DNA from 4 places in the Bacillus cereus group sp. BfR-BA-01360 genome. Region 1 is predicted to be linked to each of the others. Evidence: riboswitches for the same ligand, from Rfam matches in the RefSeq annotation. Region 1 holds a riboswitch; each other region holds the start of a gene.

Region 1 (3,174 bases):
TGTTCTTGGGTTGCTAGCTTATATAATTGATATTCCTGTGCTTCGAGTTTCGTTAATTGGAATGACTTTAATTCTTGGAGCTATTTCTCATGGAATGATGCGTCAATTATATGAAGCGGGATTAAATAATAATAAAAAATAAAGTATAATGTAAGGCCTTCATTTATAAGAGATGGAGGTTTTTTTATCCCGCTATTTTAGGGCAGCCCGATTGGTGAGGGCTCATAATTAGTGGGGGATGAAGAAAACCACTACTGATTAAAGTTTCACTTTATTTCTTACAAAAATGTAAGGTGAATTGTAAGAATAATCGATAGTTGAGTAATATTATTTCGGGTACTATAAAAAGTGTAAGGAAAGAGACAAACCCATTTTAGGTAAATGTAGTTTTAGGCATTCTATGCGAAAAGGAGTAGGAGGGAATGAAGAAACGTTGGACAAACTTTGCTTTTCTATCTACTAGTAATACTATCATACTAGATGGAGAGATGACTCTTTCTCACTTATTTGATCAATCAGATGATGAAACTTCTTCAACATTTACAATGAGATGGTGTAAATGGGGCGAACATTGTAATTTGGAAGAAGGGACCCCTAATCAAGAGCAAAGAATCATCTTTACTAACCCTATTAAAGCATGGATTGTCCAATATCAGAAGTGTAACGTCAAAAATCACTTAAAGAAAACTGAGCCAAGACAATTTTCTTCGGATACTCCTATTCTAGAATTGCATGAAAGTAACAATTAAGTACTGAGACACGAAAAGGCACTGTAGAGAAAATCTACAGTGCCTTTTCCATTCTGTTCATAAAAAAGGTTGTAGAGAATTCTTTCTCTACAACTTAAAGAATAGCGTTTAGGCGCTCTTATTTTTTGAATGAATAGGATAAGCACGAATGCTTTGGAATAAACGTGGTGACGTTGTATATAGAAGCAATAGCAATACTGTACATAATGCAAAAGAAGCAAGCATTATACTACCATTTACAATGAAAGAGTATAGAAAGGCTGATTGTCCTTTTGGTGCGTATTGTCCCCAGAAAATAATTCCCGCAATAAAATGGCAGAAATAGCGTGCAAAACTGCCGATCAATGTTCCCAAGATTATATACAAGAGAACTTTTTTTCCTTGGTTATTTGAAATGGCTTTTTGAATTGAGCGATAAAATAAGCCAGCAAATCCAATAAAAGCAAAAGCAATGAAGTATTCAATAACCGCTTGTATTGGCGTTAAAATATAGGCATCTCCGAAGACAATTTGTAATAACCCCCAAATAAGCCCTCCTAAAAAGGCCATTTTGAATCCCCAGCGATACGCAATAATAAAAATAGGGATCATAGCAAATGAAACAGAACCGCCTGTTGGGATTTTAATTGATAATGGTAAAATGTCGATGATTAAGGCGAAGGCTGCGAGAATTGCAGATTCAATCATCGCTTGTAAATTGGTGTTACGCATGTTGACATTCCCCCTAAATCCAAGTTGCACAAAAAAGAATTATGTACCATAGGGAGATATAAAATACGTAATGAAGAAGAGGAGATGTATTTTAACGTTTGCACAATCCCTACATTAGCATTAACTAACAGGTTCTAAGGGTCGGAACAAATTGTTCCCTCTCAGCCATATAGCTCCCCCTGTGATAACGAAATTCTTTATTTGTTAAATTTATTTTAATCGAAATGGATGAGAAGGGCAAATGAATCTTGTATTGCCACTATTTCAATATAAGTGTACGAAAATGTTAACAAATAGAATAGAAAAGCTATAGTGTATGATTTATACAGTATGCTATAATTTATTGAAAATAATTATCATTATCTTTTAAGGGGGGAGATTATGAGTTTGGTTGATATTCAAATAGGTGAAAAAGTATTAGTGAAAAGTATGCAGGCATTAGATAAATTGTTAAAACGGAGATTAGTTGCATTTGGTCTTTCAGAAGGAAGTGAATTGCGTGTGAAACAAAAGGCGATGTTCAAAGGGCCGTTTACACTAGAGTGCCGCGGACAATTCATTAGTATTCGTCATTGCGATGCGAAAATGATAAAGGTGGAATTAGTGTGAATAAGGTTGCTTTGTTAGGGAATCCAAATACAGGAAAAACATCGTTATTTAATGCATTAACAGGTTCTTATGAATATGTAGGAAACTGGAGCGGGGTAACGGTAGAAAAAAAGATAGGGAAATTGAAAGATAAACAAGGAACATTAATTGATCTACCAGGTGTATATGATTTAAATCCTGTTTCTCGAGATGAGGGAGTCGTTACTCACTTTTTATTAACAGAGGAATTTCATTATATGTTAAATATTGTTGATTCTTCTCAATTTGAGCGCAATATGCATTTAACATTACAGCTTTTGGAATTTGGAAAGCCTATGTCTATTGGTTTAAATATGATTGATGTGGCAAAGCAACGCGGAATTGTGATTGATGTAAAAAGATTATCAGAAATATTGGGAGTAACAGTTGTTCCTGTTGTTGCAAGAAACGGGAAAGGTTGTGATGAATTACTAGCTACTCTTCATGAAAATAATAGGAAAGAAATGAACTCATTTATTCTTTCATATGGTGAACAAGTAGAGACAGCAATAGCAAGTATCATGACACTTTTTATGAAAGAAAATTATGAGCATTTAAGATGGCTAGCGCTTCAATTTTTAAGCAATAATGAAGTGGTGGAACAAGAGGTAATGGGATTATCTATTTATCATGAATTAGTAACAATACGCTCTCAGTTAGAGAAAAAACTGGATTGTACGTTAGAAGAGCATATGTATAACACGCGTGCAACGTATATTGAAAAGTTAAAAACAAGTGTCATTCAACATAAACAGGAAGGGAAAATTCCTTTTTCAGAAAAAATAGATAAGTTGATTGCACATAAAATTTTTGGACTGCCCATCTTTTTAGCAGTCATGTTTTTCATTTTTCAGGTTACGTTTACGTGGATTGGCACACCATTATCGGATATACTTGATGAATTTTTTAGTGGACAGCTTACAGATTGGGTTACAGCTGGGTTGATTCATATAGGAGCTTCTGATTTTATTCAAGCGCTTATTACGGAAGGAATTATTGCTGGCGTTGGTGCTGTATTAGTATTTGTCCCACAAATCTTTGCTTTGTTCTTTTTTATTTCATTATTAGAGGACTCCGGATATATGGC
Region 2 (3,174 bases), on a different contig from region 1:
TGATTTGAAGAAATCTGTTTGTCCAAGCACAATTTTTTCTACTTTACTAAAGTCGGCTTGATGTTTATCCATAATGGTTTTTAAAGTTGCTTCCTCTGCTGGTGCTCCCCATCCTCCATAACGCTTTCCTTCAAAATCTTTTGGTGAAGTAATATTATCTTTTTTTAAAGAAGCAAATGCCGATGTGTTATGTTGAATAATTGCTCCAATTGATACAACTGGAATCCCTTCCACACGTGCCGATGTAACATTTTCTTGATAGCTCACACCAAAATCAGCTTTTCCAGAAGCAATCATTTGCTCTGCTGATACATTATCACCAGGCTGAATAACTTCTACATCTAAACCTTGTTTCTTATAATAATCTTTTGTTTTTGCCACATATAAACCAGTATGGTTTGTATTCGGAAACCAATCTAAAACAACTTTTACTTTTTTCTCTTTGTCACTGCTCTCTTCTTTCTTCGCTGTATTACAGCCGACAACACTTACTGCAAACAGTGTTGCTAACATGACTTTTAAGCTCTTTTTCATTTTCTGTCTTCCTTTCTATATATCCATGGTGCTGTTATTCTGGCCATAAACTCTACGATAAAATATAAAAATAACGTGACGATTACAATCATAGCCGCTATACCAAATACACGAGCAGTTAAAAACGACTTTGTTGCACGGGTTAACATAACCCCTAATCCTTCACTTGCACCAAGCCATTCCCCAATAATTGCCCCCATCACACTATATGTAACAGCAATTTTTAACCCTGAGAAAAAATATGGAAGCACAGCAGGAAATTTTACTTTTTGATACATTTGCCATTTTGATGCACGCATTGTTTGTAATAATTTGAGCATATTTTTATCTACCGTTTGAAATCCTTCTAAAATACTAAGGGCAATTGGGAAGAAACAAACAAGAATAACAACCATCACCTTTGGTAGCATTCCATATCCAAACCAAATGATAAATAGAGGTGCAAGCACAACAATTGGAATAGTTTGTGAAATAACAAGTAACGGATTCATAAGAAGGCGAAAAATCGGGATAACATCCATCATAATAGCAATACTTGTTCCAAGTAGAATTGCAAAAAACAAACCGCTTATCACTTCTTGCAACGTCTTTGTTATATTTGGAAGTAATAGCTCTTTCATGCCAATTAATTCTTGTATAATCGTAGAAGGTTTTGGCAGTATCCATGGTTCAATGTGAAATAATGAAACAGATCCTTCCCATATCGCAATGAGAAGAATCAGCCAAGCTGTTGTAATTGCGAAATTAGATCGCTTCTGTTTTTTCATATTCATCACGATACTTCCATACTTTTTCATCAATTGTTACACCTGTGCTTGGACGATAGTGGATTTTAATAGAGGTAATCACTTCTTCTGCTCCAGCATCTACACAAGCTTGTTGTGCACGTTTTATAATATCAAGAAGTTCATTTAAATCTCCTTCCATCGTTGTTTCCATCGCACCTACTTCATAACGAACGCCTGATTGTTGGACAACTTCAATTGCCTTATCCACGACCGTATATAAATCTTTTGTTTTTGCTTGTGGTACCACTGAAAATGAAATTGTAACTTGTTGTGACATGCTAAAATCCCCTTTGCAAAATAATATGTTAAAAACAAGAAAAGGCTTTCCCACTATGACGTAGGAAAGCCTTGTATGCAAGTTATTATAAAATAACATATGCTACATTCCCTTAAGCAACTCCCTACGCTGGCATTATCCAGATCAGGTTGAGGGTCGATGTTCCTTTACATCCTCTCAGCCACTTGGCTCCCCGGTCCTTAATTCGTTTTCATTGTAGCATGATTTATTTTATTGAACAAACAAAAGCATGGTACATCTTGTCTGTTATTTTTCTACGTTTGGAAAATACCCCACTTGTTCTCCATGTGCTAATAGCTTCTGAATAAACTGTTGGTCAATTATTGGCACTGCAATTTTCTTTTTCTTTATCCATTCATTTGTTCTTTTTGTACCTATTACAAATTCAGACTGCTGCGCTCCATCGCCAGCTACTTGTGAAGCAATCAATTCTGCTATCTCCTCATCCTCTTTCGCTAACTGTAACCCTGAATCTACATATTGCGAAAGAGGAACAATTTCTAAATGATGCCCGCATTCTATCATTAACTGCACAAAATGTACAAAATCAATCGGATCTGGATGACAAATATGCAATGTTTCACCTATAATTTGAGGATCTTGCATATACGCCACAATTGATTTACTTGCAAAATCAATTGGAGCAAAGTCCACTTTCCACTTCACGTTTGGTGCTTGTCCAATTAATAACATCGTTTTAATGAGGCGATAAAATGCATTTCCTTCAATATTTTGTTGAAATACTCCCGTTTCGGAATGGCATGTTAAATTACCAGCGCGATAAATATTCCCTCTCATGCCACGACTCATTGCTTCACGAACAAGATTTTCTGCCTGTAGTTTACTATTGGAATACACATTCTCTAACTCTACATGATACTCAAAATCACCGCGTTTTTTATACATATCCCATTGTTCTACTGCTAAATCGATTGGAATACTAATCGTAGAAATAAAATGGAATGCTGCTCCTTCATCGGCTAATGCAAGCATGCGCTTTGTCCCTTGAATATTTACATTTTCAAATTGCTTTACATCCCCAAAATGTCTTACGTCTGCCCCGCAGTGAACGACTGTATCAACTTTAGAACGTATCGCTATAAACTCTTCCTTACTAAGTCCAAAGTATTCTTCACCAAGGTCACCAGGAATAGCTGTTATACGTGCCAGAGCTTCATTTGGAATATCATGAAAATATCCTGTTAAAGTTTCCATAATTCTTTGCTCTACATCTTTTTTAGGTCTTACTAAACAATAAATATGAGCTGAGGTTTGCTGCAATAATTCATATAGGATATGTGATCCTAAATAACCTGTTGCTCCTGTTAAAAAGACATTGGAAATCCGGTTATTAGTTATTCCTTCCGTATACTGAATAGCCTCTGGTTCATGTATCCATTTATATTCATGAAATACATTTTCTTCTAGGGTTAACTCCCTTTGTATTCGCGCTAACTTATACACTGTCTTTTCCTTAAAGAAGTCTTGAATTGTTAAATGCGGAAAATCTTCTTTTAACAATGTTAAAATACGTAATACTTTTAATGAATGCCC
Region 3 (3,174 bases), on a different contig from region 1:
TATCGCTTGGTATTTCACCAGCACTTCTTATTGCAATGTTCCCTGCAGTAAATGGTTACTTCTTCATTCCAAATTACGGAACAATCGTTGCTGCAATTAACTTTGACCGTACAGGCACAACACGTATTGGTAAATATGTACTAAATCATAGTTTTATGATTCCTGGTCTCATTGCAACCTTTGCTTCTATCGGTATCGGAATGTTACTTATTTCGATTATGTTTTAACAAAAAAGCGCATGACTTATTCTATAAGTCATGCGCTTTTTTTCCATTTAATCAAACGTTTGTTTAAACTAGTACCTTTGTTTTATACAATCCTCCAACTAAACTCTTCTACTCTATACTAGGCTCCAATATATATTGACTTGCCTCTGCTAATAACTTTGGAAAATCATCTGGAAAAAAGTTCCCTAATCCTTCTCTTACAATACATTTGCACTCCACATTATATGTTTTAAATACTTCCATTAACTCCATCGTTTTCTCATGTAAGATGAGAAAACAACTGTTCAATCCCCATCTTTACTTCTTCACTTGATGCACGAATGCTTTCGCACTGTCAAAGGCTGAACTCGCCAAACTAATGGCTGAAATAACCGAAACACCATCTGCTCCTGCTTCTATTACTGAAGAAGCATTTTCGATTGTAATTCCACCGATTCCAACTATCGGTATATTAATACCTTTTTCCCGAAAATAACGTAATCCATTTAATCCTTGAACTGCTTTTGTATCTTTTTTTGTGTTTGTTGGAAAAATAGGGCCTATTCCTAAATAATCCGCACCATTTGCAATGGCAAAATGCGCTTCTTCTATTGTATGAGCAGACACTCCAACAATTTTATCGCCCATTTTTTCACGGACAACTTCAATTCCTTCATCATCTTGTCCAACATGAACACCGTCTGCATCCAGCTTAAGCGCTAAATCCACATCATCATTCACAATAAAAGGAACTCGATACTCCCTACATAGCGCTTGTAACTGTTTGGCAAATTGGACTCTTTTCTCTCCAGTTAGAGCTCCTTCTCCTTTTTCCCGAAATTGAAAAAGGGTAATGCCACCATCTAGTGCTTCTTTCATTACTTGTAATGGACCCTTGTGACAGTTATTGCTCCCCATAATAAAATATACTTGTAATAACTGAGACATCTTTTCTGTTTCAATGCGTGCCATCTCTCTCATCTCCCTAACGAACTTCTTCTGCTTTTCCATATTGTTCAATATCGCTTATGGTAACATTTGCTAATTGATTTAAGAATTCTACTTGGAAACTGCCTGGTCCCTGATCTACTGTTTTACTCGCAGCAATCTCCGCTGCTACTCCATAAAACGTTAATGCAGCAACCGCTGCTTTTACATAATCTTGTTCAACTGCCACAAATGCTCCCATTACTGAAGTTAATAAACAACCTGTTCCTGTCACCTTTGTTAAAATTGGATGACCGTTACGAATTATAACGGTTCGCTTACCATCTGTGACAATATCTTCTTTTCCTGTAATTACCGCGACTGTACCTAGTTTGTTCGCTGCTTTTGTTGCAATTGCTACAGAATCACCATTTCCAGTTCCAGCATCCACACCTTTGATTTCCCATTTTTCATGAATAACATTCGCAATTTCCGCTGCATTTCCGCGGATCATCGCTAACTTTATTTCATTTGGTATATGTCTTGCCACTTCTGTTCGATACAAAGTTGCTCCTGCCCCAACTGGATCAAATAATACTGGGACATGCTGTTGATTCGCTGCTTTTCCAGCAATGAGCATTGCTTCAACTTCATCTGGCCGGAGCGTACCCATATTTAAAACGAGTGCTCCTGCAATGCTAGCCATCTCTGCTACTTCTTCTTTTGCATATGCCATGACTGGTGATGCCCCTAACGCTAGCAAGCCATTTGCTGTAAAGTTCGTTACAACTACATTTGTAATATTATGCACAAGTGGATTCGTTTTTCTTACTTGTTCCACCACTTTAGCAATTTCTGTTATATGCATTGTTTCATCTCCTCCTCGTTTCCGTAATGGGAGATACACAAAAAGACACTTCGCGTATGCAAAGTGCCTGAACATGTGTTTTTTACACTCTCCCTACGCTGGCATTATCCAACAGGTTCTAATGGTCAACGACAGATTAGCCGTACTCTCAGTCTGCATCCGCAAACTCCCATGTGCTTTCTTATTCATCTACTTCAAAGTCTACTCTTATTCTAGTAAAATAACAAGTTCTTTCCTTTCTATATGAAAGGTGAAGTGAAAAGAGAGCATTCGTCTTTATATTGCTTTATACCGAATCAGTATGCATAGAAAAACAGCGATAGGATGCGCTCCTATCGCTGTTTTTCATTTTATTATTTTAAAGCTTTAGATACTTCTTTTACCATTTCTGATACAGACTCAAGCCCGCCACCAGATAGGTACCAGTAGTTTGGATCTAAATAAACTACATTGCCATCTTTCACAGCATTTGTTTTGCTAACAATTTCGTTTTCCACTACTTGTTTTGCAGAAGATTTACCGCCAACAACAGCACCTCTATCTACTACAAATAAGTAACCTGGGTTTTTCTCTAAAATATATTCGAATGAAACTTTGTTACCATGTGTATCAGCTTTAATATTTGGGTCAACAGGAGTTATCCCAAATACATCATGGATAATACCGAAGCGAGATTGTGGCCCATATGCACTTACTTGACCATCATTCGCTAAAATAACTAACCCTTTTTTATCGCTCTTCTTAGCTTTTTCATTTAATGCTGCTACGTCTTTTTCAACTGCTGCAATTTCTTTTTTCGCTTGTTCTTCTTTACCGAAGATTTTTGCTAATGTTTCAACGTTTTCTTTAAATGATTTCATGTAATCTTTTGTATTTAACTCTACATAAATTGTTGGAGCAATTTTTTCAAATTCTTTGTATGAATCAGCTTGTCTTCCAGAAATGATAATTAAATCTGGATTCATTTCGTTAATTTTTTCGAAATCTGGCTCTTTTAAGCCACCAACATTTGTATATTTTTTATCTTTATATTTTGAAAGATACGATGGGATATTTTTCTGTGGTACACCAGCCACATCAACGCCTAATTTATCTAAAGTGTCTAATGAACCAAAGTCAAATACTACAACTTTTTTCGGGTTTGTTTTAACTTTTGTTTCCCCTAACTTATGC
Region 4 (3,174 bases), on a different contig from region 1:
AAATGATCATCGTTTACTTGTCATTTTAATTGGTTTTTCATTTGGAGCATTTTTGGAAGGAGCAGCAGGATTTGGAGCACCAGTAGCCATCACAGCAGCGCTTCTAGCAGGACTTGGCTTAAATCCTTTATATGCAGCAGGTCTTTGCTTAATTGCAAATACAGCGCCAGTAGCATTTGGAGCAATGGGAATACCGATTACAGTTGCAGGGCAAGTAACAGGTATTGATCCTCATAAAATTGGACAAATGGCTGGGCACCAATTGCCATTCTTATCGCTATTTGTTCCGTTCTTTATTGTATTTTTAATGGATGGTTTCAAGGGAATAAAGCAAACATGGCCGGCGTTATTTGTAGCGGGGGGGTCTTTTGCAATTACACAATTTATTACAGCGACATTTTTAGGACCAGAACTTCCAGATATTACATCAGCGCTTGTCAGCTTAGTATCTTTATCGCTATTTTTAAAAGTATGGCAGCCAAAAGAAGTGTATCAATCGAATCAAGCAAATGTGGAAGCTGCAGCAACAGCGGAAGCTTCATCGATGCCAAATTTAACAGGTAAAAAAGTTGTGAAAGCTTGGTCGCCATTTATTATTTTGACTGCTATGGTAGTGATTTGGAGTCAAGATTTCTTTAAAGCATTATTTGCTCCAGGCGGGGCGTTAGAAAGTTTTGTCATGAAGTTTGAAATTCCGGGTCTGCACAATTTAGTCATGAAGGCAGAACCAATTGTAAATAAACCAACGCCTTATGAGGCTGTATTAAAATTTGATATTGTATCGGCAACCGGAACAGCCATTTTAATCGCATGTATCATTTCCATTTTTGTATTAAAAATGAGTGCAAAACAAGCGGTTGAAACATTGAAAGAAACATTACAAGAATTAAAAATGCCAATTTTATCTATTGGGTTTGTATTAGGCTTTGCATTTATTGCGAATTATTCTGGTCTATCATCTACACTTGCACTAGCGTTAGCTGGAACAGGAGGATTATTCCCGTTCTTCTCGCCATTTCTTGGCTGGATCGGCGTATTCTTAACAGGATCAGATACATCGGCAAATGCGCTATTCTCGAACTTACAATCGATTACAGCACAGCAAGTAGGTGTAAAAGAAGTATTACTTGTTGCGGCAAATACGACAGGTGGTGTAACGGGGAAAATGATTTCTCCGCAATCGATTGCAATCGCGTGCGCAGCAGTAGGACTTGCAGGAAAAGAATCCGATTTATTCCGCTTTACAGTAAAACATAGTTTGTTCTTTGTCATTATCGTTGGAATTATGACGTATGTACAAGCTTATTATTTAACGTGGATGATACCGTAAAAGTGTAAATTGATTTGCATTTTTCAGATTATAGTGTATGATAGAAAAGTATTGAAAATTAAATCAGTGATAAACTAGGGGTGCCCAATGTATGCGTGGGCTGAGAGAGAAGTACGCAAACTTCTTAACCCTTTGGACCTGATCTGGCTCGTACCAGCGTAGGGAAGTTAATGGCTTTACATAATGATGACTTTTATGAGCCAGGTCCTTATTTTCTTATGGACCTGGCTCTTTTTCATTTTGCATGCGCTGGTTACAAGTTGAATCTCGTCCTTGTCACATGTAAAGCGGAGCCGACTGTTTCGTCTTAGTGTATAAAGTTCTTCCGCATAGAAAGTGTTTTTTTACTTTCTTGTGCGGAAGATTTTTAGACGTGAGGGGCTAGAAGGTGAAGCTGGATTCAAGAAATGCGGAGCTGACTGTTTAGCAGCTGAAGGGAGAATCGAATTTTTCTAGGTAAAGTAGATTTCTTGAAATGATAAAGGGGAGGAAACAAAAATCATGGAACAATCTGTTTCAGCTGAGCAAATTGAATTAAAGTCGAGTTTACCAGGGAGTAAGAAAGTGTATGTGGAGGGGTCACGTGAAGGTATGAAAGTGCCGATGCGTGAGATTGAATTAAGTGACACAAACGGAGTGCCAAATTCCCCGATTCGTGTATATGATACGAGCGGTCCCTATACGGATCCAGAATATAAAGTGGAACTCGAAAAAGGGATTCCAACTCCTCGTCGCAATTGGATTATAGAACGCGGAGATGTAGAGGAGTATGAGGGACGCGAAATCAAGCCGGAAGATGATGGTGTAAAAGCTGCTTCGAACCATACACCTGTGTTCCCGCAAATGGATCGTAAACCTCTTAGAGCAAAGAAAGGTGCGAATGTCACGCAGATGCATTATGCTCGTAAAGGGATTATTACATCTGAGATGGAATATGTTGCAATTCGTGAAGGGGTAGAACCGGAGTTTGTTCGAAAAGAGATTGCCGAAGGACGGGCCATTTTACCAGCGAATATTAACCATCCAGAAGCAGAACCAATGATTATCGGCCGTAATTTCCATGTGAAAGTAAATGCGAATATCGGAAATTCTGCTGTTTCGTCTTCGATTGCCGAAGAAGTAGAAAAGATGACATGGGCAACGCGCTGGGGTGCGGATACAATTATGGATTTATCAACGGGGAAAAATATTCATACAACGCGCGAATGGATTATTCGTAATGCCCCTGTACCAGTTGGGACAGTGCCGATTTACCAAGCGTTAGAAAAGGTACAGGGGATTGCTGAAAACTTAACTTGGGAAGTATACCGCGATACATTAATTGAACAAGCGGAACAAGGTGTGGATTATTTTACAATTCACGCGGGCGTATTATTGCGCTACATCCCGCTCACAGCAAAACGCATGACGGGAATTGTTTCGCGCGGCGGATCAATTATGGCGCAGTGGTGTCTATACCATCATAAAGAAAACTTCTTGTATACTCATTTTGAAGAAATTTGTGAGATTATGAAACAGTATGATGTTTCCTTCTCTTTAGGAGATGGGTTACGCCCAGGATCTATTGCAGATGCAAATGATGAAGCTCAGTTTGCAGAGCTTGAAACGTTAGGGGAATTAACGAAAATTGCTTGGAAGCATGATGTGCAAGTCATGATTGAGGGGCCAGGGCACGTACCGATGCATTTAATTAAAGAAAATATGGAGAAAGAAATAGATATTTGTCAAGGTGCGCCTTTCTATACGCTGGGGCCTTTAACAACAGATATCGCACCAGGTTATGATCATATTACTTCTGCAATTGGTGCAGCGATGATTGGATGGTTTGGGACTGCGATGCTTTG

Evidence for each region. A riboswitch is a leader RNA that binds a small molecule or an ion and turns the genes downstream of it on or off. The one in region 1 is predicted to bind thiamine pyrophosphate.
Region 2: another riboswitch for thiamine pyrophosphate. It lies ahead of MR056_RS12025 (MTH1187 family thiamine-binding protein); the one in region 1 lies ahead of thiT (energy-coupled thiamine transporter ThiT).
Region 3: another riboswitch for thiamine pyrophosphate. It lies ahead of thiM (hydroxyethylthiazole kinase); the one in region 1 lies ahead of thiT (energy-coupled thiamine transporter ThiT).
Region 4: another riboswitch for thiamine pyrophosphate. It lies ahead of thiC (phosphomethylpyrimidine synthase ThiC); the one in region 1 lies ahead of thiT (energy-coupled thiamine transporter ThiT).

Annotation. Positions count from the first base shown of each region.
Region 1 is NZ_JAKUFV010000009.1:33,197-36,370, forward strand. It holds gene MR056_RS10585 (hypothetical protein) at 1-142, shown strand, start outside; gene MR056_RS10590 (hypothetical protein) at 423-749, shown strand; gene thiT (energy-coupled thiamine transporter ThiT) at 858-1,460, opposite strand; TPP riboswitch at 1,549-1,650, opposite strand; gene MR056_RS10600 (FeoA family protein) at 1,842-2,069, shown strand; gene feoB (ferrous iron transport protein B) at 2,066-3,174, shown strand, end outside.
Region 2 is NZ_JAKUFV010000011.1:30,221-33,394, reverse strand. It holds gene MR056_RS12035 (ABC transporter substrate-binding protein) at 1-534, opposite strand, end outside; gene MR056_RS12030 (ABC transporter permease) at 531-1,307, opposite strand; gene MR056_RS12025 (MTH1187 family thiamine-binding protein) at 1,279-1,599, opposite strand; TPP riboswitch at 1,704-1,805, opposite strand; gene MR056_RS12020 (non-ribosomal peptide synthetase family protein) at 1,867-3,174, opposite strand, start outside.
Region 3 is NZ_JAKUFV010000011.1:21,406-24,579, reverse strand. It holds gene MR056_RS12010 (anaerobic C4-dicarboxylate transporter family protein) at 1-227, shown strand, start outside; gene MR056_RS12005 (hypothetical protein) at 336-479, opposite strand; gene thiE (thiamine phosphate synthase) at 525-1,178, opposite strand; gene thiM (hydroxyethylthiazole kinase) at 1,192-2,001, opposite strand; TPP riboswitch at 2,075-2,184, opposite strand; gene MR056_RS11990 (siderophore ABC transporter substrate-binding protein) at 2,355-3,174, opposite strand, start outside.
Region 4 is NZ_JAKUFV010000005.1:26,011-29,184, reverse strand. It holds gene MR056_RS06580 (lactate permease LctP family transporter) at 1-1,330, shown strand, start outside; TPP riboswitch at 1,397-1,512, shown strand; gene thiC (phosphomethylpyrimidine synthase ThiC) at 1,832-3,174, shown strand, end outside.